Regions from separate parts of the Cupriavidus sp. 05N40 genome, predicted to be linked through region 2. Evidence: predicted binding sites of a transcription regulator. Region 2 holds the regulator's gene; each other region holds the start of a gene.
The links. Region 2 encodes HrcA, which represses chaperone genes, less so after heat shock. Its sites were predicted from a motif close to TTAGCACTCNNNNNNNNNGAGTGCTAA; they were not measured.

Region 1 (10,457 bases), on a different contig from region 2:
GATGTTCTCGTTCGGCTATGCGCTGGTGCCGCTGTACAAGAAGATCTGCGAGATCACCGGCCTCAATGTGGTGACCACGCGCGATCTGTATGGCGGCCAGGTCAAGAACACGCAGGTGGACAAGAGCCGCACCATCACGGTCGAGTTCGATTCCAACGCGCGCGGCCCCTTCGCATTCCGGCCGGTGAAGAACACCATGGAAGTGCATCCGGGCGAGATGGCCACCATCGTCTACGAGGTGGCGAACGGGCAGTCGCGCGACATCTCGGCGCAGGCGATCCCGAGCTACCTGCCCAAGCTGGCCACGCAGTATTTCAAGAAGATCGAGTGCTTCTGCTTCAAGCAGCAGACGCTCAAGGCAAAGGAAGCACGCGAGATGCCGGTGGTGTTCGTGATCGATCCGGACCTGCCGAAAGACGTGAAGAACATTACGCTGTCCTATACCTTCTTCGAGATCGGTTCGCCGGTGGCGCAGGTGCCGCAGGGCGATCTGGAGACCCCGGCCGGGGCAGGCAAGGGCATTTGAGCAGCGGCCGGCATCGCCGGCCGAGGTCGAGGCAGTAGTGGGAGTAGCCGTGGAAGAGATGAAGGACGCGGTCAAGCGCAAGCTGTCCTTTGCGCAGACCCTGCGCGCGGTGTTCTGGTCGTTCATCGGCCTGCGCAAGGGCAGCGAGCATGAGCGCGACATGGCACAGCTCAATCCGGTCCATGTGATCATCGCCGGCCTGATCGGGGTAGCCATCCTGATCGCGGTGCTGATTACCGTCGTGCGCGTCGTGGTAGGGTGAGGCCGCGCAGTCCGGGTACGGCGCAGGGCAGGTAACAGGTAACAGGTACAAGCAGGCAAAAGCATGCCGCCGGCCAGCAGTCGGGGCCGGATGTGCGGATAACGATTACTGAATCAAGACTCTGAGCTGGAGAAAAAAGAATGAGTGCGAATCGCGCCAACGCTCCGTACTACTTCGTACCGGGCCCATCGCGCCATCCGATCACGGCAAGCTTCGGCCTGCTGCTGACGGCCGGCGGGGCTGCCGGCTGGGTAAACGGGCAACCCTGGGGACCGTACGTCTGCGGCCTCGGCCTGCTGTGGTTCCTGTTCGTGCTCAAGAGCTGGTTCGCCGAAGCCATCAGCGAATCCGAGACCGGCAAGTACGGCAAGAACATCGACCTGTCGTTCCGCTGGTCGATGGGCTGGTTCATCTTTTCCGAAGTGATGTTCTTCGCGGCGTTCTTCGGTGCGCTGTTCTATGCCCGGAACATCGCCATGCCATGGCTGGGCGACCTGAACAACAAGATCCTGTGGCCCGACTTCGCCGCGGTGTGGCCCAATGCCGGCCCGGCCGGCGTGGTGGAACGCTTCCAGACCATGGGCCCGTGGCCGATCCCCACGATCAACACGGCACTGCTGCTGATGTCCGGCGTGACGCTGACCTGGGCGCACCACGCGCTGCTGGCCAACAAGCGCAGCCAGCTGATCCAGGGCCTGGTGCTGACCATCCTGCTGGGCGCGGTCTTCATGTGCTTCCAGGTGTTTGAGTACCACCATGCGTACTCGGAGCTGAATCTCAAGCTGACCTCGGGCATCTACGGCTCCACCTTCTTCCTGCTGACCGGCTTCCACGGCTTCCACGTGACCATGGGCGCGATCATGCTGACGGTGGTGCTGGTGCGCGTGCTGAAGGGGCACTTCACCCCCGACCATCACTTCGCCTTCGAAGGCGCCGCCTGGTACTGGCACTTCGTCGACGTGGTGTGGCTGTTCCTCTACATCGTGGTGTACTGGCTGTAAGACACCCGGCTGCGGTGCCCGCCGGCCCGGCCGGCGGCATCGCGGGGAGGCACCCTCCCCGTGCAGAACAACAAAAAACAAGCGCCGCAGGAGTCTAGCCAGCCTGCGGCGCTTGTTTTTTTGGTCTGGTCACCGGTTCGCTTGCCGGAGTCCACGGCTTCACGGCCCCATGCGGATGCCCGTGCTCTGAATCCAGCCCATCCAGTGCGAGAACAGGATGAAGAGGAACAGCGCCACGGAAAAGCCGACCCGGAACATCAGCGAGCGCATCATGTTCGGCGTCCTGCCGCGGTCGCGCATCATGAAGAACAGGGCCGAGGCCAGGCTGCCGATGATGAGGATGAACGCGATGATGATGACAATGCGCATGGAAAGCCCGCGCGCGCGGGATCGGCTGGAGAGGAGCTGCCATTATCGCACCGGCGCGCCGTTCCCGGCACACGGGAGCCGCCGGTGAAGCCGTGGCGCGCCCTGAGTCCGGTCCCGGCCATTGCCGCGCTGGTGGTGATCGCCGTCACCTGCGCGCTGGGCAACTGGCAGCTCAACCGCGCCCATGAGAAACTCGCGCGTGCCGCGCGCCAGCAGGCGCTGGCTGCCGAGCCGCCGCTACAAGTCGGGCAGGCGCTGATCGCGGGCCCGGTGGCCGAGCGGCGTGTGCATGTGCGCGGCCGCTTCGACGCGGCGCACACCGTCTTGCTGGACAACCGGCCGCACGGAAACGGCACCGACAGCCGCGCCGGCTTCATGGTCCTGACGCCGCTGCGCGTGGTGGACGGCGATCCTGCCGCACCGGCGCTCCTGGTCTTGCGAGGCTGGCTGCCGCGCGATGCGCAGGAACGCACGCGTATCGCGCCGTTCCCCACGCCCGAGGCCGAGGTGGAGCTGGACGGTACCGCGCTGGAAACGGTGCCCAGGGTGTTCAGCCTGGGCCGGGACGCGGGCTCGGAAGCCGGGCAGAAGATCCGCCAGAATGTGGATATTGCGGCGTTTGCCAGGGAACTGGGCGTACCCCTGCAGCCCTTCGTGCTGGAGCAGCGTAGCGAAAGCGGCGATGGCCTGGCGCGCGACTGGGCCCCGGCCGATACGGGCGCCGACCGGCATTACGGCTATGCCTTCCAGTGGTTCGGGCTGGCCGCCCTGACGCTGGTGCTGCTGGTGGCGCTGAGCTGGCGGCGCGCGGCGCGCATGGCGGCCTAGATGGCCCGGGCAAGCCGGGCGGTGGCATGCCGGCGAACCACGGCCGGGCGCGGCGGTCAGACGAGCGCAGCCGGCTCCGATGAAAGACGACGAGACAGAGAGACAGACGAAACGTGATGCAACAACAAGATCCCGCGCCGGCGCAGGCCGCGCGCGCTGCTCCGCAAGACCCGCGCATCGATGCGCGCACCCGCCGCGGCCGCATCCAGATGCTGCTGCTGCTGCTGGTGTGCGCGTCGCCGGTGATCGCTTCCTACCTGACCTACTACGTGTTCAGGCCGGCTGGCGGGACCACCAACTACGGCGCACTCATCGAGCCGCAGCGCCCGATGCCCGCGCTGCAGGTCGCCAACGAGCGCGCCGAGTCCGTGCCGCTGGATAGCTTCAAAGGCAAATGGCTGCTGATCAGTGCCGACGGCGCCGCATGTGATGAAGCCTGCGCGCGCAAGCTGTTCACCATCCGCCAGTTGCGCGCGGGCCAGGGCCAGGATCGCGAGCGCATCGTCCCGGTGTGGCTGGTCAGCGACGACGGCCCCATCGATGCACGCCTTTCCTCGGCCTACAACGAGCCGTATGCCGGCGTGCGCTTCTTGCGTGCCCCTCGCGACACGCTGCAGAAATGGCTGCCGCCCGAGCCTGGTGCGCGCATCGAGGACACGCTCTATCTCGTCGACCCGCTCGGCAACCTGATGATGCGTTTCCCGCGGGATCCGGATCCCAAGAAGATGGCTTCCGACCTCAAGAAACTGCTCAAGTACTCCCGCATCGGGTGATCCCGGCGGATGCCGGCTGATGGCCGACGCCAGAACGGCCCAAGATTAACGACCAACGCGCATGCTGCTCCAACTTGCCATCATCGGCGTCCTGATCGCGCTGTTCCCGCTCAGCTACGTGCTGGTCAAGGGAGACCGCAACAAGTACCGCAAGCTGGTGTGGATCACCGCTTTCCTGACGCTGGACCTGATCATGTTCGGCAGCTTCACGCGGCTGACCGATTCCGGCCTGGGCTGCCCGGACTGGCCTGGCTGCTACGGCCACTCCAACCCGCACGCGGCGAGCGAGCCGATCCGCGCGGCCGAGACGGCGATGCCGAGCGGCCCGGTCTCCGTCACCAAGGCCTGGATCGAGATGATCCACCGCTACTTCGCCATGGCCGTGGGGGTGCTGATCATCACGCTGATGGTGCTGGCGTGGGTCAAGCGGCGCGAACTCAGGCAGTCGCCATGGTTCGCCACCGGCGTGCTGTTGCTGGTTTGCGTGCAAGGCGCGTTCGGCGCTTTTACGGTCACGCTCAAACTGCAGCCCATCATCGTCGTCACGCACCTGATGCTCGGCATGAGCCTGCTGGCGGCGCTGATCTGGCTGGGTTCGCGCAACGACCCGCCATTGGGCGTGGCGCGGGATGCCGGCGCGCTGCGCTGGCCGGCAAGGCTCGCGCTGGCCTTGCTGGTGCTGCAGATCTTCCTGGGCGGCTGGGTGAGCACCAATTACGCGGTGCTGGCCTGCACGGACTTCCCGCTATGCAACGGCCAGCTGGTGCCGGAGATGGACTTCCGCCACGGCTTCACGCTCTGGCGCCAACTCGGCATGACCGCCGACGGCGACTACATCCCGCACTCGGCGCTGGTGGCGATCCACTGGGTGCATCGCGGCTTTGCCTTCGTGGTGCTGGCCTACCTGGCCTGGTTCGGCCTGCGGGCGCGCCGCCTGGGCGGGCTGTCGCGCGGCGCGGGGTGGCTGCTGGCCGTGCTGGCGCTGCAACTGGCCACTGGTCTTTCCAACATCGTCTTCGACTGGCCGCTGGTGGCCGCGGTGGCCCACAACGGCGGCGCGGCGGCGCTTCTGATGCTATTGGTTCGCCTCAACTACAATATAGGGCTCGCGGCCCGCTCCGCTGACATTGCTACTGACGTGCCGGCTGCCGTGCGCGCCACATGAAAGAGAAGAACTCCCCCGTGGTTACTGCTACCCACCCCCATCCTGGCGGACGACTCCGCCACCTGGCCCGGCAATACGCCGCGTTGACCAAGCCACGCGTCACGCAGCTGGCTGTCTTCTGCGCCATCATCGGCATGTTCCTGGCCACGCCGGGCATGGTGCCGTGGTCGGTGCTGATCGGCGGCGCGGCCGGGATCTGGTTGCTGGCGGGTGCCGCTTTCGCCATTAACTGCCTGGTCGAGCAGAAAGTGGATGCGCTGATGCGCCGCACCGCGTGGCGGCCGTCGGCGACCGGCGAGATCACCACGATGCAGACCCTGGTGTTCTCGGCCGTGCTGGGCGGGGCAGGGATGTGGGTACTCCATGTCTTCACCAACGACCTGACCATGTGGCTGACGGTGGCGACCTTCGTCGGCTATGCCGTGGTGTACACCATCCTGCTCAAGCCGGCCACGCCGCAGAACATCGTGATCGGCGGGCTGTCCGGCGCGATGCCGCCGGCGCTGGGCTGGGCGGCCGTGGCGGGCAACGTGCCCGCCGAAGCCTGGTTCCTGGTGCTGATCATCTTCACCTGGACCCCGCCGCATTTCTGGGCCCTGGCGCTGTACCGCCGCGCCGACTACGCCAAGTCCGGCCTGCCGATGCTGCCGATCACCCATGGCGAGCGCTTCACCCTGCTGCATATCCTGCTGTACACGCTGATCATGATCGCGGCGACGCTGCTGCCCTTCGTGTACGGCATGAGCGGGTACATCTACCTGGCGGCAGCGCTGGTCCTGGGCGGCGGTTTCCTGGCCTATGCCTGGAAGTTGTTCTGCAACTATTCCGATGCGCTGGCCCAGCGCACGTTCCGCTTCTCGATCCTCTACCTGTCGCTGTTGTTCGCGGCGCTGCTGATCGATCACTATTTCAAGTTCCTGCCGCAGTCCTGAGCGATGCCGGGAGCACCCGCGCGGTTGCGGCATCTTGTCGCGGCCCCGGCGCGGGGCGGTGCCGATCGGCGATACTGCATCTATCTGCCAATGTGACCAGGCCGCCGTCCGCCTCCATCCGGCTTTCCGGGGCGCCCGGGCCGGCCTGTCCGCCAATCAAGCCGCCAATCAAGCGAATCGCATGCCAAGCCGTCTCTTTCCGGGTTCTTCGTCCAGCTTTGCGCTGTTCCGCCGCTTCTGCCTGCTGGCGCTGTGCTCGCTGCTGCTTGCCGCCTGCGGCCAGCAGCGCGCCTCGTTCAAGAATGTCGACATCAGCGGCGGCAGCGAATTCGGCAAGGATTTCGTCCTCACCGACCACAACGGCAAAGTGCGCTCGATTGCCGACTTCAAGGGCAAGGCCGTGGTGATGTTCTTCGGCTATACGCACTGCCCCGATGTCTGTCCCACCACCATGGCCGAGCTGAAGGCGGTGATGGAGCAACTGGGCCCGGATGRCGACCGCGTGCAGGTGCTGTTCGTCACGGTCGATCCCGAGCGCGATACGCAGGCGCTGCTGGCGCAATACGTGCCCGCCTTCGATCCGCGCTTCCTGGGCATGCGCCCGGCCGACGACGCGGCGCTGCAGAAGGTGGCCAAGGATTTCAAGGTGTTCTACGCCAAGGTGCCGGGTACCTCGCCAAACAACTACACGATGGACCACTCTGCCGGCAGCTATGTATTCGATCCGAGTGGCCGGTTGCGTCTGTTCATCCGCCACGGCCAGGGCCCCGAACCGATCGCGCACGACCTGAAGCAGCTGCTTTCCTGAAGCGGCTCCGCCCGCCAGGGGCGGGATCTCCGGACAAAAAAACAGGGCCGGTCGCGAGACCGGCCCTGTTCCATTCTGGCGCGCGGCTTTCGTTCCGCCGCGCTCCCGCGCAACTATCAGGCAAAGGCCTGCAGCGCACCCTTCATCTTCTTCATCGCCGCGGTTTCGATCTGGCGGATGCGCTCGGCGGAGACACCGAACTCGTCAGCCAGCTCGTGCAGCGTTGAGCCGCCGGAGCCGTCGTCGTTGACGTGCAGCCAGCGCGCCTCGATGATGCGGCGGCTGCGGTCGTCCAGCTTGGTCAGCGCTTCTTCCAGGCCTTGCACCTGCATGCGGTCGTGGCGCTGGGCCTCGATCACGCGGGTCGGCTCGTTGTGGTTGTCAGCCAGGTAGGCGATCGGCGCGAACTCCTCCTCGCCGTCGTCGATCTGGCCTTCCAGCGCCAGGTCGCCGCCCGACAGGCGGGTTTCCATCTCCATCACTTCTTCCGGCTTGACGTTCAGCTCGCGCGCGACCGCGTCGACCTGCTCCGGCGTGAAGGTATGGGCACCCTGCTTGTGGCTGCGCAGGTTGAAGAACAGCTTGCGCTGGGCCTTGGTGGTCGCCACCTTGACCATGCGCCAGTTCTTCAGCACATATTCGTGGATCTCGGCCTTGATCCAGTGCATGGCGTACGACACCAGCCGCACGCCCTGGTCCGGGTCGAAGCGCTTCACGGCCTTCATCAGGCCGATATTGCCTTCCTGGATCAGGTCCGCGTGGGGCAGGCCATAGCCGAGGTACTGGCGGGCGATGGACACCACCAGGCGCAAGTGCGACAGCACCATGCGGCGAGCCGCATCGACGGAGTCATGCTCGCGCAGATCGCGTGCAAGCCGCTGCTCTTCCTCGGGGGTGAGCATGGGGATACGATGGACAGCCTGGATATAGCTGTCCAGGTTTCCCAGGTTTCCGGGAAACGTCAGCGCAAATGCCCCGGCGCCCTGAGGCGCCGTAGGCAGGCGGCTGCTGGTTTGGGTTTGGTCGGCAGATAGGACCGCGTTCACTCGATTGCTCCTTTCGCATCCGGCGGGTGGGTTGCCCGCGGCGCTCGCCCTGAAGGGTCCGCGCACTGCATTGCAACACATATTAGCACTCAAGCCGGGAGACTGCTAAGTTGGAGTCCTTATAGGGTTGATAGTTCCAGGTAATTGGCTTCTGTTTTCAAATAGCCTTTTTTCTGGCTTTCTTCCTGCTATGTGGAGCGACCACTATCCGGCAGCCCCCGCAACGCCATCGGACATTGATCAGAGGGGCGCCGCCGGTCCCGGTTCTGTCGCGCAATGAGATGCTGTGTTTCACCAGCGGCTACACTCTTTTCATTCATGCGGCCGTCAGCATCGGCCTAACCGGGGAAAATGCATGTCTGCTATCGAACACTTGCTCAAACCGCACGTACGTGACCTGGGCGACGGTTTTACCGTCAGCCGGGTGCTGCCGGCCGCGGCGGCCCAGACCGTGGGCCCGTTCATCTTCTTCGACCATATGGGGCCGACGGTGCTTCCGGCCGGGCAGGGGATGGATGTGCGCCCGCATCCGCATATCGGGCTGGCGACCGTCACCTACCTGTTCGAAGGGGAAATCCTTCACCACGACAGCCTGGGCAGCAAGCAGGTCATCAAGCCGGGCGACGTGAACTGGATGACGGCCGGCCGCGGCATCGCGCACTCGGAGCGCTCACCGCAGGCAGCCCGCGAGGCCGGTCCGCGCCTGCACGGCATCCAGACCTGGGTGGCGCTGCCCAAGGAGCACGAGACCGTGGAGCCTTCCTTCTTTCACCATCCTGCCGCGACCCTGCCCAAGCTCGAGCGGCCCGGGGTGCGGATGACGGTGATCGCGGGCGATGCGTTTGGGGCCGAGGCGCCCGTGAAGGTCTTCAGCCGCACGCTGTACGTGGCGATCGATCTGGAGCAGGGCGCAAGCCTCGAGATTCCGCCGGAGCATGCGCAACGCGGCATCTACCCGGTAGACGGCGTGGTCGCGCTGGATGGGGAAGTGTTGCCTGAGCGCCACATGGCGCTGCTGGTGCCGGACCAGACGGTCACGCTGACGGCCGAGGCGCCGTCGCGCGTGATGCTYCTCGGCGGCGACCCCACCGACGGGCACCGCTTTATCTTCTGGAATTTCGTTTCCAGCAGCAAAGATGCCATCGAAGCCGCATCCCAGCGATGGGAGGACGACCAGTTCCCGCGCGTGCCCGGCGAGGACGACCGCATCCCGCTGCCACAGCGCAAGCGCTGACGACGCTGACGACGCGGGCGCCGCCAGCCTCGCCTGCCGCCCCGTTCCCCGTTCAGACCGGGCTGGCCCAGGCCACGCGCGTGCCCTGCTGCAGGCAGCTGCGGATGGCCTCGACCTGCGTGGCGATCGGGGCCGGGACCGGCGCCTTGCCATCCAGCACGGAGCGGATCCAGGCCGCAGTCTGCGCGACGTCGTTGCCGGGTGGCAGTTCCGGCACCTCGCTGATCGAGCCCGCGGTGGGGTCGACCAGTGTGCGCTGGTGCCCGTCGTGCAGCCAGTCGATGCGGCCGCCGCGCCGCGCGTCGGCGACCACCTCGCCCTCGGTGCCGCGCGCCAGCAGCACATTGGCAGGCTCGCGCGAGAAGTAATCGGTCAGGGTCTCGCGGTACTCCGGATGCGTGTAGCTGTACAGGCGCAGGGCCTCGGCCGGCGTATGCGCGCCCACCGGCTGCAGCATCTTGACCACCGTGTGCGAGGAGTTGCGCAGGCCGATCTGCATGCGCCGGTCGAGCATGCGGGCCAGCGCCGGCGACAGCACATCGATCGGCAGCACGGCCAGCGGCCCGGGCTGCCCGGCCTTGGCGCAAAGCAGGGTTTCAGCCTCGGCCACCGTGGCGCAGGGCGCAATGCCCAACGCTTCGAACAGCGCGATGCTGGTCACGCGCCCGTTGAACTCCCGGGTGCCGTGGACCAGCACGGGATGGCCTTCGCGCGCCAGTAACATGGCCAGCAAAGGGATCAGGTTGGGTTGCTTGCGCGCGCCGTTGTAGCTGGGGATGGATACCACCACGCGCTCGGGCGGCGCGGCCAGCGGCAGGCAATGCGCGTGCGCGGCGTCCAGCATGCCGGCCAGTTCGTGCGGTGCCTCGCCCTTGATGCGATAGGCCATCAGCACCGCGCCCAGTTCGATATCGGCCACGCGACCGGCCAGCATGGCGTCAAACAGCGCCTGCGCGTCTTCGCGCGGCAGCGCGCGGGCGCCATTGACGCCCCGGCCGATCTCCTTGATGTACTTCGCCGCGGCGAAGGCGGCGGCGGGCTGGGGCGTGGAGGACGTATCGGTCATGGCGGGATGGGACAGTGTTGTTTGAGGTTCATGATAGCGGAGCGGGCCGGCCCTGCCCATGGCGGCGGCCGGCCCCGGTCAGTCACCTCGCCGTTCCGCGCCGGTCAGGCCGCTTCCTTCAGCGCAGGATTGCGCTGCTTGCGGTACAGGAAGTCCAGCACCGCGGTGCGGCAGGCGTGGTAAGTCTTGTCGTCGGCCAGCGCCATGCGTTCGCGCGGACGCGGCAGGTCCACCGGCAGCACTTCGCCGATGGTCGCGGCGGGCCCGTTGGTCATCATGACGATGCGGTCGGCCAGCAGCACGGCTTCGTCCACGTCGTGGGTCACCATCACCACCGTGCTGCGGGTCTTGGCGACGATCTTGATCAGCTCGTCCTGCAGGTGGGCCCGGGTCAGCGCATCCAGCGCGCCGAACGGCTCGTCCATCAGCAGCACCTTGGGCTCCATC
Region 2 (10,457 bases):
TCAGCGTGGCGAGCGCCAGCAGGGCCAGCGCGCCGCAGGCGGCGGTCAGGCGCAGCGGACGGGCCGGTTTGCGGGAGTGCGGCTGCTTGCCGAGGGACATGGAAGACTCCTGTGTGGTTACTGGGCCGGAGGACGGGCGCCGTCAGCTGGCGGCGCGGCGTGACCGGCGCGCTTCGCGGGCCGGGCCGGCGCTGCTGCGCGCGCCTTGCGCGAGCATTTCCTCGGCGTGCTGCATGGTGGTAGCGGTCACGGTGGACCCGCCGAGCATGCGGGCGGTCTCGACTACGCGGCCGGCGGCGTCGAGCGCGCGGATGCGGGAGCGGGTGACCGATCCCTGTGCGCCGCGCTCGCTGGTTTCCTTGCTGACCAGCAGATGGGCGCCGGCCTGCGCGGCCACCTGCGGCAGGTGGGTCACGCACAGCACCTGGCGCGCACGGCCCAGTTCCTGCAGGCGCCGGCCGACCACTTCGGCCACCGCGCCGCCGATGCCGGTGTCGACCTCGTCGAAGATCAGGGTCGGCGTGGGCGCGGCTTCGCTGGTGATGACGGAGATTGCCAGGCTGATGCGGGCCAGTTCGCCGCCGGAGGCCACCTTGGCCAGCGGGCGCGCGCTGACGCCGGCATGGCCCGCGACCAGGAACTCGACCTGCTCCAGGCCGTGGCTCTGGCCTTCCTCGAGCGGGTGCAGGGACACGGCGAAACTGCCGCCGGCCATCGACAGGCCCTGCATGGCTTCCGTTACGGCGGCGGAGAGTTTCTCGGCGGCCACCTTGCGGGCCGCGCCGAGGTGCTGGGCGATGGTCAGGTAGGCGGCGCGGGCGGCAGCCTCGCGCGCCATCACCTTGTTCAGGTCCTGGGCGGACTGCAGGTCGTCGAGCTGCTGGCGGCGGGCCTGCAGCTCGTCGGGCAGTTGCTCGGGCGGCAGGCGGTACTTGCGCGCGGTGGTGTGCAGCGCCTGCATGCGCGCCTCCACCACCTGCAGGCGCTCCGGGTCGAGATCGAGCCGGTCGACATAGCGGTTGAGCGAGTGCGCGGCTTCCTCGACCTGGACCTGGGCCGGGTCCAGCGCCGCCAGCACATCGCCCAGGGCCGGGTCGACGTCGGCCAGCTGGCGCAGGCGCTGCACCACGCTGTTGAGCGTGGAGAGCACCGAGCCGTCGGCTTCGGACAGCGCTTCCAGCGCGGCGCGGCTGCCTTCGATGAGGCCGGCGGCGTGGGAAAGACGGTTGTATTCGGCCTGGATGTCTTCCCATTCGCCGGCCTGCGGCGCGAGCTTCTCCAGCTCGCCGACCTGCCATTCGAGGCGCTCGCGCTCGAGCGCCATCTCGCGCGAATGGTGCTCGACTGTCTCGCGCTGGCGCACRCAGGCGCGCCACGAACGCCACGCCTCGGCGACCGCGCCGGCCTGCGCGGTGAGGCCGGCGTGGGCATCGAGCAGCAGGCGCTGGGCGTCCGGGCGCAGCAGCAACTGGTGGGCATGCTGGCCGTGGATGTCGACCAGGCGGTCGCCGATCTCGCGCAGCTGGCCCAGCGTAGCGGCGGCGCCGTTGATAAAGGCCTTGCCGCGTCCGCCGGCATCGACCGTGCGGCGCAGCAGCACCGTGCCGTCGTCGCCGGTCAGGTCATGCTCGGCCAGCCAGGCGTCGAGCCCGGGCGGCGTGGCGAAGGTGGCACTGATGCTGGCGCGGGCGGCGCCCTCGCGCACCACGCCGGCGTCGGCGCGCTCGCCCAGCACCAGCGCCAGCGCGTCGATCAGGATCGACTTGCCGGCGCCGGTCTCGCCGGTGAACACGGTAAAGCCCGGGGTAAAGTCGAGGTCGAGCGTGTCGACGATGACGAAATCGCGGATGGACAGGCTGCGCAGCATCGTGGGCGACGGGTCAGGGTCAGGTTGGGGGGCGGTCTGCGGGAGGCGCCGGCCGGCATGGTCGCGGTGGGCTGCGACCGCGCCGGATCAGAGCCGGTTGTCTTCGCTCGGGTACTCGTGCCAGTGCAGCTTCTTGCGCAGCGTGGCGTAATAGTTGTAGCCGAGCGGGTGCAGCAGGTGGACGGTCTTGGCCGAGCGCCGCACCACGATGCGGTCGCCGGGCAGCAGCGAGGTCAGCGACTGCATGTCGAAGTTGACGCTGGCGTCGCGCGCGGTGGCCACCTCGATCGACACCTCGGCGTCATGCGGCAGCACGATCGGGCGGTTGGACAGCGCGTGCGGGGCGATCGGCACCAGCACCAGGCCGGACAGCGTGGGGTGCAGGATCGGTCCGCCGGCGGATAGGGCGTAGGCCGTGGAGCCGGTCGGCGTGGACACGATCAGGCCGTCCGAACGCTGGTTGTACATGAAGTAGCCGTCCACCGAGACCGCCAGCTCCACCATGCCCGAGATGCCGGAGCGGTTGACCACCACGTCGTTGAAGGCCAGCGCGGAGAAGATCACGCCGTCGTCGCGCACCACCTGCGACTCCAGCAGCATGCGGGTCTCGGATTCATAACGTCCGGCCAGCATGTCGGGCAGCACCGAATGCACGTCTTCCAGCGGGATGTCGGTCATGAAGCCAAGGCGCCCGTGGTTGACGCCGATCAGCGGCACCTGAAAGCCGGCCAGCTGGCGCGCCAGGCCCAGCAAGGTACCGTCGCCGCCCAGCACCACGGCGACGTCGGCATGCTTGCCGATCTCGCCGGGTGGCAGGGCCGGGTAGTCGGTCAGGCCCGTGGCCAGCGCGGTTTCCCGCTCGAACACCACATCCTGGCCGTTCTTGAGGATGCAGGCGGCAAGCTCTTCCAGCGGGCCTTCGATGCCGGCGGTGGCGTACCTGCCGATCAGGGCGACGGTGCGAAAGGGCGCGCGAGCGGCGCCGGGCGTGGGGAGCGAAGACATGCCCGGATTAGACCATACCGCCGCGACCATTGTCAGCAAGGCGGCACGTCCGGGCGTGCGCGGGCGTGCACGAGCCGCCCGAACGGGTAAAACCTGCGTAAAATCGGGTGCATCATGGATGAACGTGCGAAAACGCTTCTCAAGACCCTGATCGAGCGCTATATCGCCGAGGGGCAACCCGTGGGTTCGCGGACCTTGTCGAAGTACTCCGGTCTCGATCTGTCCCCGGCCACCATCCGCAATGTGATGTCGGACCTGGAGGAAATGGGGTTCATCACCAGTCCGCACACGTCGGCGGGGCGTATCCCGACCCCGCGCGGCTACCGGCTGTTCGTCGATACCATGCTGACCGCCCAGCCGCTGGACAGCGCGCTCAACCTGGCGGAGCTGACCGGCAAGATCCTGGGCCAGTTGCGCGGGCAGCAGCTCGGGCCGCAGCGGATGATCACGTCGGCGGCGCATACCTTGTCCAATCTGTCGCATTTCGCCGGCGTGGTGATGACCCCGCGGCGCGCGCAGGCGTTTCGCCAGGTCGAGTTCATGCGGCTGTCGGACAAGCGCATCCTGCTGATCATCGTCACCCCCGAGGGAGACGTGCAGAACCGCATCATCCAGACCGAGCTGCCGTACACGGCGTCGCAACTGGTCGAGGCCGCGAATTTCATCAACTCGCACTACGCCGGCATGAGCTTCGACAATGTGCGCGACCACCTGCGCGGGGAATTGCAGGCCTTGCGCATGGATATGTCGCAGCTGATGCAGGCGGCGGTGGAAGCGGGCAGCAGCGCCATGGCGGAGGAAGAAGACAATCATGTCTTCATTTCCGGCGAGCGCAAGCTGCTCGAGGTGGAGGACCTGTCCTCCAGCATGGAAAAGCTGCGCCGGCTGTTCGACGTGTTCGAGCACAAGACCGGCCTGCTCAAGCTGCTCGACGTCTCCAGCCACGCCCAGGGCGTGCAGATCTTCATCGGCGGCGAGAGCAAGCTGGTGCCGCTGGAAGACATGGCGGTCATCACGGCGCCCTACGAGGTCGACGGCCAGATCGTCGGCACGCTGGGGGTGATCGGGCCCACCCGCATGGCCTACGAACGGGTGATCCCGATCGTCGACATCACCGCGAGGCTATTGTCCAGCGCGCTGAGCCAGAACTAGTGCTGGCCAGGGCCGGTCTCACCGACTGCCTGTTCCGCTCCTCCCGTCTGCTCGGCGAGACCCGGCGGCCGCGCGCCTTTGGCGCGTCCCGCCCCGCCACACCGGAAACACCATGACGACTACCCCCGAACCGGCCTATCAGCATGGCCAGGCGCCGCGCACGGCGATCCTGCTGATCAACCTCGGCACGCCCGATGCGCCGACACCGAAGGCCGTCGGCAGCTATCTCAGGCAGTTCCTGTCCGATCCGCGCGTGGTGGAGATCCCGCGCGCTGCCTGGCTGCCGATCCTGTACGGCATCATCCTGCCGTTGCGCTCGCGCGCCTCGGCGGTGAAATACGAGTCGGTCTGGCTGCGCGAGGCGCAGATGACCGGTTCGCCACTGCTCGTGCATACCGAACGCCAGGCCCACGCCCTGCAATTGCTGCTCAGCCAGCAGGGCCACGAAGTGACGGTGGCGTGCGCGATGCGCTATGGCAACCCGTCGATCGCTTCCGTGCTGGAGGCGCTGCGCCGCCAGGGCACCGAGCGCATCCTGCTGCTGCCCCTGTATCCGCAGTACTCCGGCACCACCACGGCCACGGCGTTCGACGAAGCGTTCCGCGTGCTGGCGACCTGGCGGAATCAGCCAGAATTGCGGCTGGTCAAGCATTTTCACGACCATCCGGCCTATATTGCCGCCTTGCACCAGCAGGTGGGGGCATACTGGGCGCAGCACGGCACGCCGGATTTCGGGCGTGGGGACAAGCTGATCCTGTCGTTCCACGGGGTGCCGCGGCGCACCCTGGAACTGGGCGATCCCTACCATTGCGAATGCCTGAAGACCGGCCGCCTGCTGGGCGAGGCGCTGGGCCTGCAAGCCGGCCAGTACCAGGTTACCTTCCAGTCGCGCTTCGGCCGCGCGGAATGGCTGCAGCCCTACACGGCACCCACGCTGCAGGAGTTGGGCAAGGTCGGCACCGGGCGGGTCGACGTGTTCTGCCCCGGATTCCCGGCCGACTGCCTGGAGACCCTGGAGGAGATCGGCATGGAAGGACGTTCCGAATTCCAGGTGGCGGGCGGCAAGGTGTTCCATTACATTCCCTGCCTCAACGATGCCGAGAGCTGGATCGCCGGGCTGGCGGAGATCGGCTTGCAGCACTTGCAGGGATGGCCGCTGCGGCTGCCGCACCCGCACGAACTGGAGGCTCGCCGCACCCAGGCCCAGATGCGCGGGGCTGCGGCGTGACACGGGCGCGGCAAAGCCGGCCCCTGGCATGGAGATGACAGAATGAACGTATCTTTCGAGGCTGACGCGCGCCTGCGCATCGACAAATGGCTGTGGTGCGCGCGCTTCTTCAAGACCCGCTCGCTGGCGGCCGAGGCCGTGGAGCGTGGCAAGGTGCAGGTCAACGGCCAGCCTTGCAAGAACTCGCGCGAGGTCAAGCCGGGCGACACCATCGTGCTCGAGGCGCATCAGCAGCGCTGGGAAGTGCTGGTCAGGGGCATCGCCGGCGCGCGCGGGTCGGCGACGGTGGCGCAGACGCTCTATGCGGAGACGCAGGCAAGCCAGGCGCGACGACGCGAGGAAGCGGAAAACCGGCGGCTCAACGTGGAGCCGGCCTCGCGGCTGCAGGGCAGGCCGACCAAGCGGGATCGCCGCCTGCTGGACGGATTCGGGAGCTGAGAGTCGGGGAGCCGAGAGGACTCAGGAGGCGGCGAGCGGCGCCATCGCATGCGGCGCCGCGGCTCACCGGCCTGGATCAGCGAACGAAGGGAACGATGTAGTGTTTGAAGACCGCCTTGCCACTACCGTATTCGGTGTCTCGCGGCGTGAAGGCGCCGGAGAGGCAGATAAAGACTGTCATCACCGATAATGCGGCGAGAAGGAAGACCGTCAGAACAGGTAGCTTATGCATGGCTAACCTTTCGAGTGTGGCCCGACTTGTGATGCATCTTCGACCCCGGTATTTTTGTCATTTTTATACGGTTTCATCTTAGGGGGTGCGCTGCAGCAAAGCAATATGGCCCCTATTTCCATGTGCACCTCTTTGTAACCGTGTGTTTCAGTGCCCCGGCGCGGTGCACTCTTGAAATAATGGATGCCTGTCACCAATTGCAGGATACATTTGCCGATTTACCACCCGCGGCCAGCGCCAGGCCGGCCGCGTCCTTGTATTGATACGGATCGACATGGAAGAACAGAAGCAGACGCCATCCACCACGACGCCGCCGGCGGCCGCCGGCGAGGAGCTGAACAACGCGCCGGCCGGCCAGGCCGAGAACGCCGCCGCGGAGGACGTGACCGCCCAGCTGGCCACGCTCGAAGCCAAGGCCAAGGAGCACTATGACATGTTCCTGCGGGCGACCGCGGAGGGCGAGAATATCCGCCGCCGCGCCCAGGAAGACGTCGCCAAGGCGCACAAGTTCGCTATCGAGAGCTTCGCCGACTACCTGCTGCCGGTGATGGACAGCCTGCAGGCCGCGCTGGCCGACGGTTCCGGCGACATCGCCAAGCTGCGCGAAGGGGTGGAGCTGACCGCGCGCCAGCTCACCAGCGCCTTCGAGAAGGGCAAGATCGTCGAGCTGAATCCGGTCGGCGAAAAGTTCGACCCGCATCGCCACCAGGCCATCTCGATGGTGCCGGCGCCGCAGGAACCCAATACCGTGGTGTCGGTGCTGCAGCGCGGCTACACGATCGCCGACCGTGTGCTGCGTCCGGCGCTGGTGACGGTGTCCGCCCCGAAGTAACGGCGGCGCATCGCTTTCGTTGTCCGCCTGTCCGGCGGCACGAGCAACGCCCGGTGCCACTGGCCCGGGCGTTTTTCATTGCTGGAGAAGCCTATGTCTACCTCGTCAGACAAGTCCGCTGCCGGCGCGCCGGCCGAAGCCGCCGCCGACGCGGCGCCGCACCTGGATCACCATGCCTTCGAAACTTTCGGCATGCGCGAGGTGAACGGCGACGATATCGACGCCGCCATTGCGGCTGCCGATGATGCTCTGGTGTGCGTGTTCTTCTGGGGCGTGGACTGCTTCAATTGCGAAATGGCGAAGAAAGCCATGCTGGCCAATCCCGAGCCGGTGCGCGCGCTAGAGCTGCACTGGCTGCATGCCAACGTCTACGCGCACCCCGAACTGGGCAGGCGCTTCGGCCTGCATGGAATCCCCGTGTTCATGTTCTTCCACAAGGGCAAGAAACTCGGCCGTGCCACCGGCTGGCACGGTCATGGCCAGTTCGCCGCGGCGGTGGCCAATGCCCGCCTGAAGGCCAGCGGCAAGCCCCTGGCGGGCTGAAGCGCGGCCCGCGCGCGTGGCGGGCTGCCCGGCGGGACTAGCGCGACAAGGCATAGCCGAGGCGGAATTGCCACGGCAGCTTGTGGTTGTAGTCCAGCATGCTCTCGCCATAGCCGACGAAATAGCCCGCCATCAGATAGCCCGCGGTGCCCGGGATCAGCCGCGCGAGCGGATAGGTCACCGAGGCGTCGACGCTGCCATAGTACTTCTGCGTGCCCTTGCGCATGGTGGCCGCGAATTCCCATGAATCCGGCTTGCCGTAGGCCAGCTTCAGGTCCATGTAGCCGCGGTAGCTGGCGATATCCGTGTTGTCGTTCTTCTCCAGGTAGTAATAGAGCTTGGGCGATACGCTCCAGTGCCAGCTGCTCAAGTCGCCCAGGTAGAGGGTCGGCTTGACGAAGACGGTATTGATGCTGCGCGACTGGTCGCCGTCGCGGCCGTTGGACTCGTGCTCCAGGCCCGCGGCGAGCGAAAGACGGCTGATCGTGCGGTTATGCACCCCGGTATCCGACAGGTAGTAGAACAGGCTCGGCCGGTAATTGGTGTCGCGGAAGGGGTGGGAGTCTCCGGCCAGGTCCCACAGCGAGAACTGCGTGTAGCCGAAGTAGAGGTTGTCCAGCAGGCTGCGCGAAGACGGGTTTTCGCCCTCGAAGATGCGGAACTTGAAGCTGAGCTGGAACTTGGCGTTGGCGCCGTCATGCGCGCCGACCAGGAAGTACATCGGATCGTTGAAGGTCAGCCGGCCCTGGTCGCGCAAATCGGTCTGGACGGGCGCGGGCTCGGCCGACGCGGCCACTGGCACGACCGGGACGGCAGGCGTGGCGGTGCGGTCGCCCTGCGTCGGTGCGGCGGCCGTGCTTCCGGCCGGGGCGGCCGTGGCCTGCGCCACCTGCGCCGCGGGCGGGTCGTCCGGGCGCGGCGCCCGGTTCAGGGTGACCAGTACCGGCGCCGCATCGATATCGACGGGATCCAGCCGTACGGTCCCGCGCAGCGCGGGCGGGATGGTCGCGCTGTATTCGATGATGCGGTGCTCGCCCTGGCGCAGCCGGATCGTGGCGGCACCAGGCGCCGTGCGCTCCAAGTGCAGGCGCACCGGCGCCTGCAGGTCCGCCGATGCGACCACGTCGATGGCCTCCGGCACCAGGAACGTCCGGTTGGCTTTGTCGGCGCTGACCAGCAGGGTCAGGGTCAGCGGCCTGGTGCCGTCGACCACCTTCGGTGGCTGCAGCAGCGCGATGGCTGCCCGGCTGGGCAGCGGCCAGGCGGCAGCGAGGGCAAGGGAGAGAAGCAGGGCCGGGGTCGCCGGTGCGAGCCGGCGCCGGACCGCAGGCGAGGAGCCGGTCCGGGCATTATGCGTGCAAAGCTGCATGTGGTTGAAGCGGCGCGCGTTTTCCCGGGTCCCGGGAAAGGTGATGCAAGCGCGGCATGATCTATTGCGACGCGGTAAAGCCTAACATGCCCGGCGCGCCGACTTTGTGATGATTTGTACGCCGCCGGGAAGCCCGGCATGGCAAGACGCTGCTGGCGCTACCGCATGGCGCGGCGCTGGACCGAGGCAATGTAATTCTCGCCGTCGGGCGGCAGGCCGGTGCGTTGCGCCTCCCAGAGCATCTCGCCCAGGCATTCCATGACCTGGTGATGCGCCTCATGCGGCGAGTCGAGGCGCTGGGCCAGCGCCTCGTAGGCGCGACGGATGCCGGGCGGCTGGTCGATCGATACCTGTTCGGCGATCGACAAATGCATGGCCAGGTGCAGGAAAGGATTGGTCTGGCCGCCTTCGGGGGTGTAGTCCTGAGTGAGCGCGCCTTCCGTGTCGGTCAGCAGGTTCTGATACTCGGGATGCTCGCCGATCCAGTCGACGGCAATGGCTTCAAGCGGGGTGAGGACGCTGCCTGCGCGCTGCTTCTGCCATGCATCGCAGAAAAAACGGCGGACTTCTTCGCGGGAGGGATTGAACATGATGGCGTCATTGTAAACGAGGCCGGCCTCCGCCGCAGGGCGGCACCGGCGCCGCCCGCCCGATTGCCGCCCGATTGCCGCCGGCATGGATCCGGCCCCGCGCGGCATTTGCACGGCATAGAATGCGGCTTGCCCGGCGCCCGCCGGAAGACCGAATCCACACGCCGACATGTCCGTTTCCCGCTCCTCCCCCGACAGTCTCCAAGCCGGCCGCAACGTACGCGAGCAGCTCGCCGGGGTGCTGCTGATCGCGCTTTCGGCCAGCGCCTTTGGCGCCATGGCGATCTTCGCCCGCTTTGCCTACGATGCCGGATCCGATGTCTATGGCTTGCTGGCGGTGCGTTTCACGCTGGCGGCCGGCGCGCTGGCGCTGGCCATGCGGGCGCGCGGAGTCGGCCTGCCTGGCTGGCGCAAGGTCCTGGCGCTCGCGGCGATGGGCGGCATCGGCTATGTCGGCCAGTCGTTCTGCTTCTTCACGGCGCTCAATCATGCCCAGGCAAGCCTGGTGGCATTGCTGCTCTACCTGTACCCGCTCTTCGTCACCATCCTCGCCGCGGTGTTCCTCAAGGAGCGCCTGGGCGCGGCGTCGGTGATCGCGCTGGTGCTGTGTTCGGTGGGCGCCGGCCTGACGGTCGGCGGCGGCCAGGGTTCGGCGCTGGGGATCGCGCTCGGACTGGCCTCGGCTGTGATCTACTCGGTGTACATCATCGTGGGCGCGCGCATCACGGCTGGCGTCAACCCGCTCGCCACCACCACCGTGGTGTGCACGGCTGCGGCACTGGTCTATATCGCCGTCGGCATCCTGCGCGCCGGGGCCGGGGCGCCGCCGCAGTTCCCGCAAACCGCGGGGGGCTGGCTGGCGCTGCTGGCGATCGCGCTGCTCTCGACCGTGCTGGCCATCCTGACCTTCTTTGCCGGCTTGCAGCGCCTTGGCGCAGCGCGCGCTTCCATGCTGTCGACGCTGGAGCCGGTCGTGACGGTGGTGCTGGCGGCGCTTTTGCTGGGCGAGCAGGTCGGGCTGACCCAGGCGCTGGGCGGCGCGCTGATCCTGGCCGGCGTGCTGTGGCTGACGCGCAAGGGTAGCGGCGCCGAGCAAGTACAACAGAATTGAATCCCTTGCTCAAATCGCTTGGAGGGACGGGGCGGCGTCTTCGATACAATCCGGCTCTCACCTCTCGTTCAGGAACCGACGCATGAAATC
Region 3 (10,457 bases), on a different contig from region 2:
CCTCGTCGATCAGGTTCTTTGCGCGCTCCTCGAATTCGCCGCGGTACTTCGCGCCCGCAACCATCGCATTGATGTTCAGTTCGACGAGCCGCTTGTCACGCAGGACTTCCGGCACGTCGCCGTTGACGATCCGCTGCGCGAGTCCTTCGACGATCGCTGTCTTGCCAACGCCCGGCTCGCCGATCAGCACGGGATTGTTCTTCTTGCGCCGGGCAAGCACCTCGATCGTGCTCTCGATCTCCTGTGCGCGGCCCAGCACCGGATCGAGCTTGCCCTGGCGCGCCATCGCGGTGAGGTCGCGCCCGAACTTGTCGAGGTTGGGCGTGCCCGTGCCGCCTTCGATGCGACCGTCCTCCGCGCCTTTTCCCACCACCTTGACGACCTTCTGGCGCAAGGCTTCCGGTGTCACGCCATATTTCTTGAGGAGGGCTCCCGCGATGCTCTCGGGCACGGCGGCAAGGCCAATCAGCAGATGCTCGGGCCCGACGTACGAGTGACCCAGTTCGCGCGACGCCTGGAAGGCAAACTGAAAGGCCTTCTTCAGGCGCGGCGAGATCGTCATCCGGTCGAGTGGCGCATCGGGGTCCGCTTCCCCCGTGCGCGCGTGCTCGTCAATATAGGTCTTGATGTCTTCGGACGAGATCTTGAGCTCCTTGAGCAGTGCGCCGGCAATGTCGTTCTCGGCAAGCACATAGAGGAGATGCTCCGTGTCGAGCTCGGCGCGGCGTAACTCGTGCGCCTTCTCCGCCGCGCGCTGCAACAGCTCGATCGTCTGCTCGCTGAAGGCGTCCGTGGCATCGACGGACTCGCGCGGCACCTCGGTGGAGAAGGAGCCTGCATCGTCGGTCTCGCCGCCCAGGCCACCGAACAGGTGTGACATCCCGCCTCCACCGTTCAGGAGGGAGTCGAACGGATTCATCATGTCCTGATGCCGCAGCATCTGGCGGTAGTGATAGTCGCAGATCGAGAGCGTGCGGCGCTCGCCGTTCTCCGTCACGGTGACACGGGCAACCGCGGGGCGTGCATTACAGATGTCGCAGAGGACTGGCATGGCGTGAAGATCCCTGTTGTGAAGATCCCTGTTGGTCGAAGCGTTCAGACTGTTCGATTCGGATGCGGCATGGCAGCCGGGCGTTGCCGGACATGCGAGGCCGGGGACGCCGGGGACACCGGAAGCGTCCGGCCGTCGACTGATGTTTCTGCCTCTGATGCCGCGGCGCGTTTCCGACTTCGTCGCGGCAGTCTCGTGCGTCGAGAACCAGGCGCTCTCCGGAAAGCCGGCACGACAGAGTTCAGCCTTTGGCTAACATAGTTGATGGCCAGGCTGGCGAAAAGATACAGTTGAAAACGATCTGCGCAAGTCGGCTGCGCGGTCCCTCTTTCCCGGCTTTTCCGCTGAACGGAAAGCGGGTGAAACACGATCTGCGGGGAAGCGCCCGACCTTGCGAAGGCGAGCGTCATCGGCCTTTGCCTGCCCGCGGGCTGCCAGCGGCGGACTCTGGTGCGGCGGCAGTTGCCCCGAATCCCGTGCGCGCGGCGAGCATCGTTTAGAGCACAGCGGGAGCGGTTCGCGCAAGCCGATGCGGGAGAAGCCTTGCTGTGCTCTTGCCGAGCCCGGGACGTTCATCGAGAATGATCGGGCAACAAGGCGACGCCACGCTCGGGCGGCACACCCGAGGCAGCGGCGGAAAGAAGGGAACACAAGACACGCGACGAAGACGGCATGACGATTCGACGCGTAGCGGCCAGCCAAAGGAAGCCTTCAAATGAATAATCTTCGTCGGGAGCTCGCGCCAATCTCTGAGGGAGCGTGGGAGCAGATCGAGCAGGAAGCATCTCGCACCCTCAAGCGCTACTTCGCGGCTCGGCGCGTTGTGGATCTGGTCGGACCGAAGGGTCTCGGGTTTTCCGCGGTCGGTACCGGCCAGGTACGGCAAATCGAGTCGCCAGGCGATGGTATCGAAGCCGTCCAACGCGATGTGCGGGCCCTGGTGGAGCTACGGGTCCCGTTTGATCTGTCCCGCCTGGAGATGGATAGTGTCGAACGAGGGTCGAGCAATCCCGACCTGCAGCCACTGAAGGATGCGGCTCGCAAACTCGCGCATGCGGAGGATCGCATTGTCTTCGAAGGCTATGCGGCGGCCGGGATCCAGGGGATTTCCCAGGGTGCCAGCAATGTCGCACAGGCCCTTCCGCCCGATGTCGGCGGGTATCCGGCCGCGGTGGCGCAAGCGCTGGACCAGTTGCGCCGTGCCGGTGTCGATGGCCCCTACAGATTGCTTCTGGGTGACAAGCCATTCACGGACGTCGGCGGGGCCACCGACAATGGCTATCCCGTCCTGCGGGACCTTCGCCAGCTTGTAGACGGCGAGATCATCTGGGCGCCGGCAATGGAAGGCGGCATGGTGCTCACCGGGCGGGGCGGCGATTTCGAACTGCACATTGGCCAGGACGTTTCCATCGGCTACCTTGACCATTCCGAGGCTACCATTCGATTGTATCTGCAGGAAACCCTCACGTTTCTCATGTTGACTGCAGAGGCGGCCGTGATGCTTGAACGTGCCGGGCGGTAGATGGCCGGCCATGCGCCCGGATCGTCCGCCAGCCAACTTATGCAAAGGGCGGCTGCCGTTCCAAGGCAATGTTCGGACCGCCTTTCTGAAATTCACGATGCCACCTGAACCCAAAGTATAGGTAACGATGAGCGATAATTGAGCGGCGCCTATCGTTCCGTTATCGCTGGAATTCGACATGGAAAACACTCGAAAAAATGCCTGACATCATCCCCGAACAGCAAGCCGTGTGTAGTCCGATCACCCGTAGCGCGATCTTTATCGTCGCGGTCCTGTCAGCAGGCGATGACAGCGCAGATGCCGTGCGCGCGTTGTGCGCGGATATCGGCGCGCTCGTTCGTGCCGTGGGAAAGCGGGTCCCCGGCGGAAACCTCTCGTGTGTCTGCGGATTTGGTTCGGATGCCTGGGACAAGCTGTTCGGCGCCCCCCGCCCGGCCGGCTTGCACGCCTTCCGGGAATTCGGCGCCGGCGATCGCCGCGCCATGGCGACGCCGGGTGACCTGCTCCTGCATATTCGCGCCGAGCACATGGATCTGTGCTTCGAACTCGCAACGCAGCTGATGAGCCGGCTTGGCGCGGCCGTGTCGGTGGTTGACGAGGTGCATGGCTTTCGCTACTTCGACATGCGAAGCATGGTCGGTTTTGTCGACGGCACCGAGAACCCGACCGGAGCCGAATCCATTCGTTTCACGATCATCGGTGACGAGGACCCTTCGTTCGCCGGGGGCAGCTATGTGATGGTGCAGAAGTATCTGCACGACATGGCTGGCTGGAACAAGCTGCCCGTCGAGACGCAAGAGCGAATCATCGGCCGCACGAAGCTGTCCGACATCGAACTCGATGAGGCGGTCAAGCCGTCGTCGTCGCATAGTTCGCTCACCACCCTCGAGGAGAACGGAGAGGAGGTGAAGATCTTGCGCGACAACATGCCTTTCGGGCAGCCGGGCAAAGGCGAATTCGGTACGTTCTTCATCGGATACGCCCGTTCGCCCAGGCCGCTGGAACAGATGCTCGAGAACATGTTCGTGGGGCGGCCGCCGGGCAACTATGACAGGTTGCTTGACTTCAGCAGGGCAGTCACCGGCGGCTTGTTCTTCATTCCATCGGCAACGCTGCTGGAGGACCTTGCCGAGCGTCACCCGGATTCCATTCAAGCCGACGGTGGAGGTCACGATTCGATTTTGTCGTCCGAGGCGCAAGGCCATGACGGCTCGCTGAAGATCGGTTCGCTAAAGGCAGCCTCGGAAGCCGATTGACCTGGTTCGACATGCCCGGGAAGATCGCCTACGTGAACTGATACGGCCGCACCGGCAGCGTTTCCGGCGGCAGCTCGCGATCGCAAAGCTCGAGAACAGATCGCTCGATATTGCGCGTCATCGCATCGAGCGCCAGCGCGTTCGGTGCAAGTCCGAATGGTTCGGCGACTTCGCTTGCGATCGCTTCCAGTGCGATCAGCGTGTAGGAGATAAAGACGCATAGCAATGGCGTGAAAAGCTCGGTCGAGTCGACCAGGCCGAAGGGAAGCATCACGCAATAGGCATAGACGGTTCGATGCAGCAGCACGTTATAGGCAAACGGGATCTGCGTGGAGATGATCCGCTCGCAGCCCCCGAGCACGCCGCCCAGCTCGTTGATCTGCTGGTCGAGTATCCAGCGTGTGCTGTCGGTTGCGGCGACTTGTCCCTGGCAGCCGGCGAGGCCGCGGCGAATGTCGTTCAGCAAAGCCATCGGCTTGTAGCATTTCCCCTGCAACGCCGCCATCTGGTCGGGGCCGAGGTAGCGGCGCAGGTCCTCTGTCGGGTCAGTCATGCGCAAGCGATGCTTGAGCGCATAGGCGAATGCAATCAGCATATTGGTGATCCGGGTACGATCCGCGGCAGGCAGGTTCTCCGGGAGGTAGCAGAGCATCTGCGATGTGAGCGCCCGCGATGCAATCAGCAGACTGCCCCATAGATGGCGAGCCTCGTTGAAGCGGGCGTAGCTGGCGTTGTTGCGAAACGCGAGGAAGATGGCCAGTGCCAGGCCGAACAGCGTGAACGGTGCCGTATTGAGCGGAATCTTCTCGCCGAATATCCGGCCATGCGTGAACACCGCCAGGCTGCTGACAGCCCCGATGAAAACCAGTTGGGGAAGGATGGTCTGCAATACCGAACCGTTCCAGGCGAACAGCATCAGGAACCAGTTTTGCCTCGGCCTCACGATCATGGCGTCGTTTCCCCGACATTGGCGTGGCCGGGGCTGGCGTCGCCTTCCCGCACCTTGCCCCGGAAGACCCGGTACTGAAGTGCGTTATAGACCAGGATGATCGGTAACACAACGATGGTGCCAACCGGCGCGAAGCGCTGGCTGGACGGGCTGGAACAGGCTTCCCGGATCGTCAGCGACGAGGCCGATCCGGGCCGCCGCCAACCTTTGAAGGCAGATATTGATCGCCTCGGTCGCGCCCGCGTTTGTCACGTTCCGGAGCATCAAAGCCGGCTGACGTCCACCGGGGAGGACATGGCGATCGGCTTCGAATGCTCGCAACGCCTGCATTCGTCACCCGTCGCTTGCGCGTTGCAGGTCGACGAAATAGCCGGACTGCGGCCGGCTCACCAGCAGGCCGCGGCTTTCCAGCAGCAGGTAGGCGTGAAGCACCGTGGTAATGCTGATCCGGTGTTGCCGGCTAGCCTGCCGCACGGAAGGCAATCGTCCGCCGTGCCGGTAGACACCTTGCCGGATCAGCCGCTCGATATCGTCGGCGAACCTCTCGTAGAGCTTCATCGGACGCTCCTCCCGGCCGGATCGGCGCCAGGTGCATCGCGGTAGCGGAAGCCTCGATCGTGCGCTTGCGGCGGCACGGCCGGACTGCATGAATCGGGTCTGGTGGCGCTGTTGCCGGGCAGCGCAACTATGTCGGGTCGTCCGCGGCGCAAGCCGGCGACAAGGTGGAGGCAGACTTCGCGTATCTTCCCTGGTTCGTCTTTCACGACGGTAGCTCCGATCAATGCGCGTCGCCGGGCCTTGGGGACTGGAACTGGCTGCGCGTCATTTTGTTGAAAGGAAGAGTAGGGGCGAAGCTGTATTGCCAGGAGGCACACATGAGCGTGCCGAAAAAGAGTACAGATTCAATCCTGTGCCAATATCTGGAAAGCTGTACTTGAAGTCGCTGGCATGTGCCGAAACCGGCGCATCGCGGGGTTGCGCTGGGAGGGCGCGCCGGCCGCGCCCGCGCGGTGAGGGTGCGGCTGCGATTGCCCGGGAACCGGGGAAAAGGTGAGCGGACTCGCGTAAGTCCGTCGGCCGTGACCTGCCGAGGCGGCCCGCCCGGAGCACTGGTCGCTGCCTGATTCGCTCGCGCATCGACAGCATCAAGGGTAAACACGTATCAAGTCGCTGACTTGAAAACGTAAACCCCCGTCCCTATAATTAGCACTCGTTGGGTTAGAGTGCTAACAGCCCTCTCTCAGCCTTCCGATTCTGCTGGCAGCCAGCTAAAGCGGCCAGTTCTTGTGAACGTAAAATCACTTTTTGTACCAAGGAGTCCGTATGAATCTGCGTCCTTTGCACGACCGCGTGATCGRCAAGCGTCTGGACAATGAAACCAAGACCGCTTCCGGCATCGTGATTCCCGACAATGCTGCCGAAAAGCCTGATCAAGGTGAAGTGCTCGCCGTGGGCCCCGGCAAGAAGGATGACAAGGGCGCTTCGATCGCTCTCGACGTCAAGGTGGGTGACCGCGTGCTGTTCGGCAAGTATGCCGGCCAGGCCGTGAAGGTGGATGGCCAGGAACTGCTGGTCATGCGCGAAGAAGACATCATGGCCGTGGTGAACAAGTAATCCACGCCACCCCCCGTACAGATTTAGGAGATTCAGAACATGGCAGCTAAAGACGTAGTGTTCGGCGACGCCGCCCGTGCCAAGATGGTCGAAGGCGTGAACATTCTCGCCAACGCAGTGAAGGTGACCCTGGGCCCGAAGGGCCGCAACGTGGTGCTGGAGCGTAGCTTCGGCGGCCCGACCGTGACCAAGGACGGCGTGTCCGTGGCCAAGGAAATCGAACTGAAGGACAAGCTGCAGAACATGGGCGCGCAGATGGTCAAGGAAGTGGCTTCCAAGACCAGCGACAACGCCGGTGACGGTACCACCACCGCAACCGTGCTGGCCCAGTCGATCGTGCGCGAAGGCATGAAGTACGTTGCCGCCGGCATGAACCCGATGGACCTGAAGCGCGGCATCGACAAGGCTGTGGTGAACGCGGTCGAAGAGCTGAAGAAGCTGACCAAGACCACCACCACCAGCAAGGAAATCGCCCAGGTCGGCTCGATCTCCGCCAACAGCGACGAAGTGATCGGCAACCTGATCGCTGAAGCGATGGACAAGGTCGGCAAGGAAGGCGTGATCACCGTGGAAGACGGCAAGTCGCTGGCCGACGAGCTGGAAGTCGTGGAAGGCATGCAGTTCGACCGCGGCTACCTGTCGCCGTACTTCATCAACAACCCGGAAAAGCAAGTTGTCGCCCTCGACAARCCGTTCGTGCTGCTGTTCGACAAGAAGATCTCGAACATCCGCGACCTGCTGCCGGTGCTGGAGCAAGTGGCCAAGTCGGGCCGCCCGCTGCTGATCATCGCTGAAGACGTCGAAGGCGAAGCCCTGGCGACCCTGGTGGTGAACAACATCCGTGGCATCCTGAAGACCGCCGCCGTCAAGGCTCCGGGCTTCGGCGACCGCCGCAAGGCCATGCTGGAAGACATCGCCATCCTGACCGGCGGTGCAGTGATCGCCGAGGAAATCGGCCTGACGTTGGAAAAGGCAACCCTGCAAGAACTGGGTCAAGCCAAGCGCATCGAAATCGGCAAGGAAAACACCATCATCATCGATGGCGCCGGCGATGCAGCTTCGATCGAAGCCCGCGTGAAGCAGATCCGTGCCCAGATCGAAGAAGCGACCTCGGACTACGACCGTGAAAAGCTGCAAGAGCGCGTGGCCAAGCTGGCCGGCGGCGTTGCAGTGATCAAGGTTGGCGCAGCCACCGAAGTCGAAATGAAGGAAAAGAAGGCACGTGTGGAAGATGCACTCCACGCAACCCGCGCAGCCGTGGAAGAAGGTATTGTCCCCGGCGGCGGTGTGGCCCTGCTGCGCGCTCGCGCTGCCATCGCGAACCTGACCGGCGACAACGCCGACCAGAACGCCGGCATCAAGATCGTGCTGCGCGCCATGGAAGAGCCGCTGCGCCAGATCGTCCTGAACGCTGGCGAAGAAGCCTCGGTCGTGGTGGCCAAGGTCATCGACGGCAAGGGCAACTACGGCTACAACGCCGCCACCGGCGAGTACGGTGACCTGGTGGAAATGGGCGTGCTGGACCCGACCAAGGTGACCCGCACCGCGCTGCAGAACGCAGCTTCGGTCGCGTCGCTGATGCTGACCACCGACTGCGCAGTTGCAGAACTGCCGAAGGACGATTCGGCTCCGGCAATGCCGGGCGGCATGGGTGGCATGGGCGGCATGGACGGCATGATGTAAATCTGCCGGCCTGCCTCCAGGGCAGCCTGCTTTACCCGTAGCATCCGTAGTAGCAAAAACCCCCGCTGGCGCGAGCCGGCGGGGGTTTTTGTCTTGGGGCCGCCGCTTCGCGCGGACTGGGCGGCTTCAGATCTCCACGGTGAAGCACCAGTCGAATGCCGGGTTCTCCAGCTCGCCGGTATGGCGTCGCACGTAGCCGCGCGGATTGCACACCACGCGCGCGCCGTCGAGACGGTAGTCGAAGCCCGTATGCGTATGGCCATGGATCCACAGGTCGGCCTGCGCAACCAGGTCGGGCCGGCGCGAGATGAAACCCGCGGAGACCACGTCGTGCGAGTAGCGTGGATCCAGGCTGCCGAGATCGGGGGCGTGGTGCGTCACCACCACGGTCTTGCCATCGAACGGCGCGGCGAGCTGCGCCGCCAGCCAGGCGCTGGCGGTCTCGTGCAGCGCGAGCGCATCGTCGGTGGTGAAGCGGCGGCGCTGGCCGTCGCCGCCGTCGATCTCGATCAGGCGGTGATCCACCATCCGGCTGGCGCACGCCCGCATGGCCTCGTCGCGCCGGCCGGTGCCGAACAGTGTGTAGTCGGTCCACCAGGTGGTGCCGATCACGCGCGCGCGCTCGCCGGCGGGGCCGTCGAAGTAGGCAACGGCCCCGTTGAGCAGATGGACATGGGCCGCGTCGCGCGCCGCGTCGGCCATGGCGGCCTCGGCCGTGTCGAACGCACTCTCGTAGTACTCGTGGTTGCCGGGCACGTAGACCACCGGCTGGGCAAACGTGCTGGCGGCCCAGTCCACGCCGGTGCGGCCGTTGGCAATGTCGCCCGCCAGTACCACCAGGTCGGCGGCGCAGTCGGGCACGGATGCGGGGATGTCGTGTTCGATGTGCAGGTCGCTGAGGATGCGGATCTTCATGCTCTCTCCATGCCGCGCGCACGCCCGGGCGCGGCGTGCCCGTTCGCATGGATTCTTCAGAAAACCCCGGCCGCGGTCAAGCGCGGCCGGGCCATGCACCTATTTGGAGATGCGCAGGATCTCGGAGGCGAGCTTGGAGAAGCAAGGCTTCAGGTTGTCGATGGTCTTGGCGTAGCAGTAGACGCCGGAGGTCTGGTTCTTGTTGTACAGCGGCGCGTCGATGGTATTCGCCATGTTCTTGAGCAGGTTCGCGTCGAAGCCGCCGTTGCCGTCGAGTCCCAGCGTGAACACGTACACATTGTTGTTGCGCAGGTAGCTGGCCATCTCCACAGCGACGTTGGTGGCGGCGTTGTAGACGTTCTGGGACGAGTATGCCGACGTGACGGTGTACGGCACGGTGGTCGGGTAGATCGGGAACTCCTGGTCGGAGGCATTGTGCGCGTTGTAGTACTGCGGCATGCCCATCGGCTGCACCGTCGTCGTGACGACGGTGCCGTCGCTGTTGCCGTTGTTGTCGTCGCCGGTGCTGTTGCTGTTGCTCACGTTGGCGCATGCGCCGCTCATCTTGGTGTTCTGTACCGTGGTGATATAGAAGCCATTGGGCGTGGAGCCGGGCGACGATGCCGTGATGCCGCCCGCGCAGCTGTTGCCGGTCGGCGTGGTGGCGCCGGTGGTGGTGGTGCTAGAGCAACTGCGGCGCCCGCACGTGGTGACCCGCGTACTCGTGGTGCTGCCCATCTGGTAGGTGGCCGCCAGCGTGTTGGGCTGCCCGTCCGAGAAGAACACCACCACGCGCAGGCTGGAGCGGTTGGTGGTGATGCTGTCAAGCTGGGAGCGGGCCTGGTACAGGGCCTCGGCATAGTTCGTGTTGCCGCCATTGCTCAGGCCGCTGATGGTGCTCTGCATCGTCTTGCGGTCGAAGCCGCGCGTGGTCTTGCTGATCGGGATGTCGGAGACAGCGCCCGAGGCGAAATGCACGAGCCCGACGCGGTCCGACGAGGGGCTGAACTGGTCGAGAAAGGTGTTGGCGTTGGACTTGACCGTGCTCCAGACGGGCGACATCGAACCGGACGCATCGATCACGAAGATCAGGTCGAGGTCCTTGCGGATCGACTGGGCCGTCGCGGCGACCGCGACGTTGTTCATGCCGAGCACCTTCATCAGTGTGAGCGGCATGGTGGCCGATGCCGAGACATTGATGGTGACCGCGCCCGCGGTCGGGGTGTCGAACAGCACGGCCGGCGTGGCCAGCGTCGGCACGGCCTGCAGGTAGCCGCTCGGGAAATTGGTGTTGAAGAAGTCCTGCGCCGCCTGCCGTGCGGCGGCCGCCTGGTCGGGTTGCGTGGTGCCGTTGGTGACGGCGCGCGCCGCGGCGACCGCGGCCGAGTCCACCGCGGCATTGAGCTTGGCCTTGGTCACGTAGGCCATGCCCGCGTCGATCGCGAGCCCGGCCGCGCCGAGCAGGCC

Region 1: a site for HrcA is predicted at 7,793-7,819, ahead of rpoH (RNA polymerase sigma factor RpoH). Genes of this name have one in related genera too.
Region 3: a site for HrcA is predicted at 5,982-6,008, ahead of groES (co-chaperone GroES). Genes of this name have one in related genera too.

What each region holds. Positions count from the first base shown of each region.
Region 1 is NZ_JBFTND010000059.1:18,357-28,813, reverse strand. Features, by position in the region: gene AC1DO7_RS15995 (cytochrome c oxidase assembly protein) at 1-526, shown strand, start outside; gene AC1DO7_RS15990 (DUF2970 domain-containing protein) at 576-788, shown strand; gene AC1DO7_RS15985 (cytochrome c oxidase subunit 3) at 929-1,789, shown strand; gene AC1DO7_RS15980 (twin transmembrane helix small protein) at 1,949-2,158, opposite strand; gene AC1DO7_RS15975 (SURF1 family protein) at 2,243-2,986, shown strand; gene AC1DO7_RS15970 (SCO family protein) at 3,103-3,759, shown strand; gene AC1DO7_RS15965 (COX15/CtaA family protein) at 3,821-4,924, shown strand; gene cyoE (heme o synthase) at 4,921-5,856, shown strand; gene AC1DO7_RS15955 (SCO family protein) at 6,038-6,664, shown strand; gene rpoH (RNA polymerase sigma factor RpoH) at 6,781-7,710, opposite strand; gene AC1DO7_RS15945 (pirin family protein) at 8,066-8,944, shown strand; gene ybiB (DNA-binding protein YbiB) at 8,997-10,010, opposite strand; gene AC1DO7_RS15935 (ABC transporter ATP-binding protein) at 10,115-10,457, opposite strand, start outside.
Region 2 is NZ_JBFTND010000092.1:10,080-20,536, forward strand. Features, by position in the region: gene AC1DO7_RS21520 (hypothetical protein) at 1-100, opposite strand, end outside; gene recN (DNA repair protein RecN) at 143-1,867, opposite strand; gene AC1DO7_RS21530 (NAD kinase) at 1,955-2,872, opposite strand; gene hrcA (heat-inducible transcriptional repressor HrcA) at 2,987-4,024, shown strand; gene hemH (ferrochelatase) at 4,137-5,252, shown strand; gene AC1DO7_RS21545 (RNA-binding S4 domain-containing protein) at 5,295-5,690, shown strand; gene AC1DO7_RS21550 (hypothetical protein) at 5,767-5,922, opposite strand; gene grpE (nucleotide exchange factor GrpE) at 6,197-6,754, shown strand; gene AC1DO7_RS21560 (thioredoxin family protein) at 6,848-7,297, shown strand; gene AC1DO7_RS21565 (phospholipase A) at 7,335-8,666, opposite strand; gene AC1DO7_RS21570 (DUF1841 family protein) at 8,825-9,256, opposite strand; gene AC1DO7_RS21575 (DMT family transporter) at 9,426-10,367, shown strand; gene AC1DO7_RS21580 (malonic semialdehyde reductase) at 10,450-10,457, shown strand, end outside.
Region 3 is NZ_JBFTND010000083.1:9,483-19,939, reverse strand. Features, by position in the region: gene AC1DO7_RS20025 (ATP-dependent Clp protease ATP-binding subunit) at 1-1,051, opposite strand, end outside; gene AC1DO7_RS20020 (family 1 encapsulin nanocompartment shell protein) at 1,767-2,573, shown strand; gene AC1DO7_RS20015 (Dyp-type peroxidase) at 2,771-3,829, shown strand; gene AC1DO7_RS20010 (bestrophin family protein) at 3,858-4,778, opposite strand; partial or broken gene AC1DO7_RS20005 (hypothetical protein) at 4,775-4,957, opposite strand; partial or broken gene AC1DO7_RS20000 (GntR family transcriptional regulator) at 5,045-5,336, opposite strand; gene groES (co-chaperone GroES) at 6,102-6,392, shown strand; gene groL (chaperonin GroEL) at 6,432-8,075, shown strand; gene AC1DO7_RS19985 (metallophosphoesterase) at 8,202-8,990, opposite strand; gene AC1DO7_RS19980 (vWA domain-containing protein) at 9,090-10,457, opposite strand, start outside.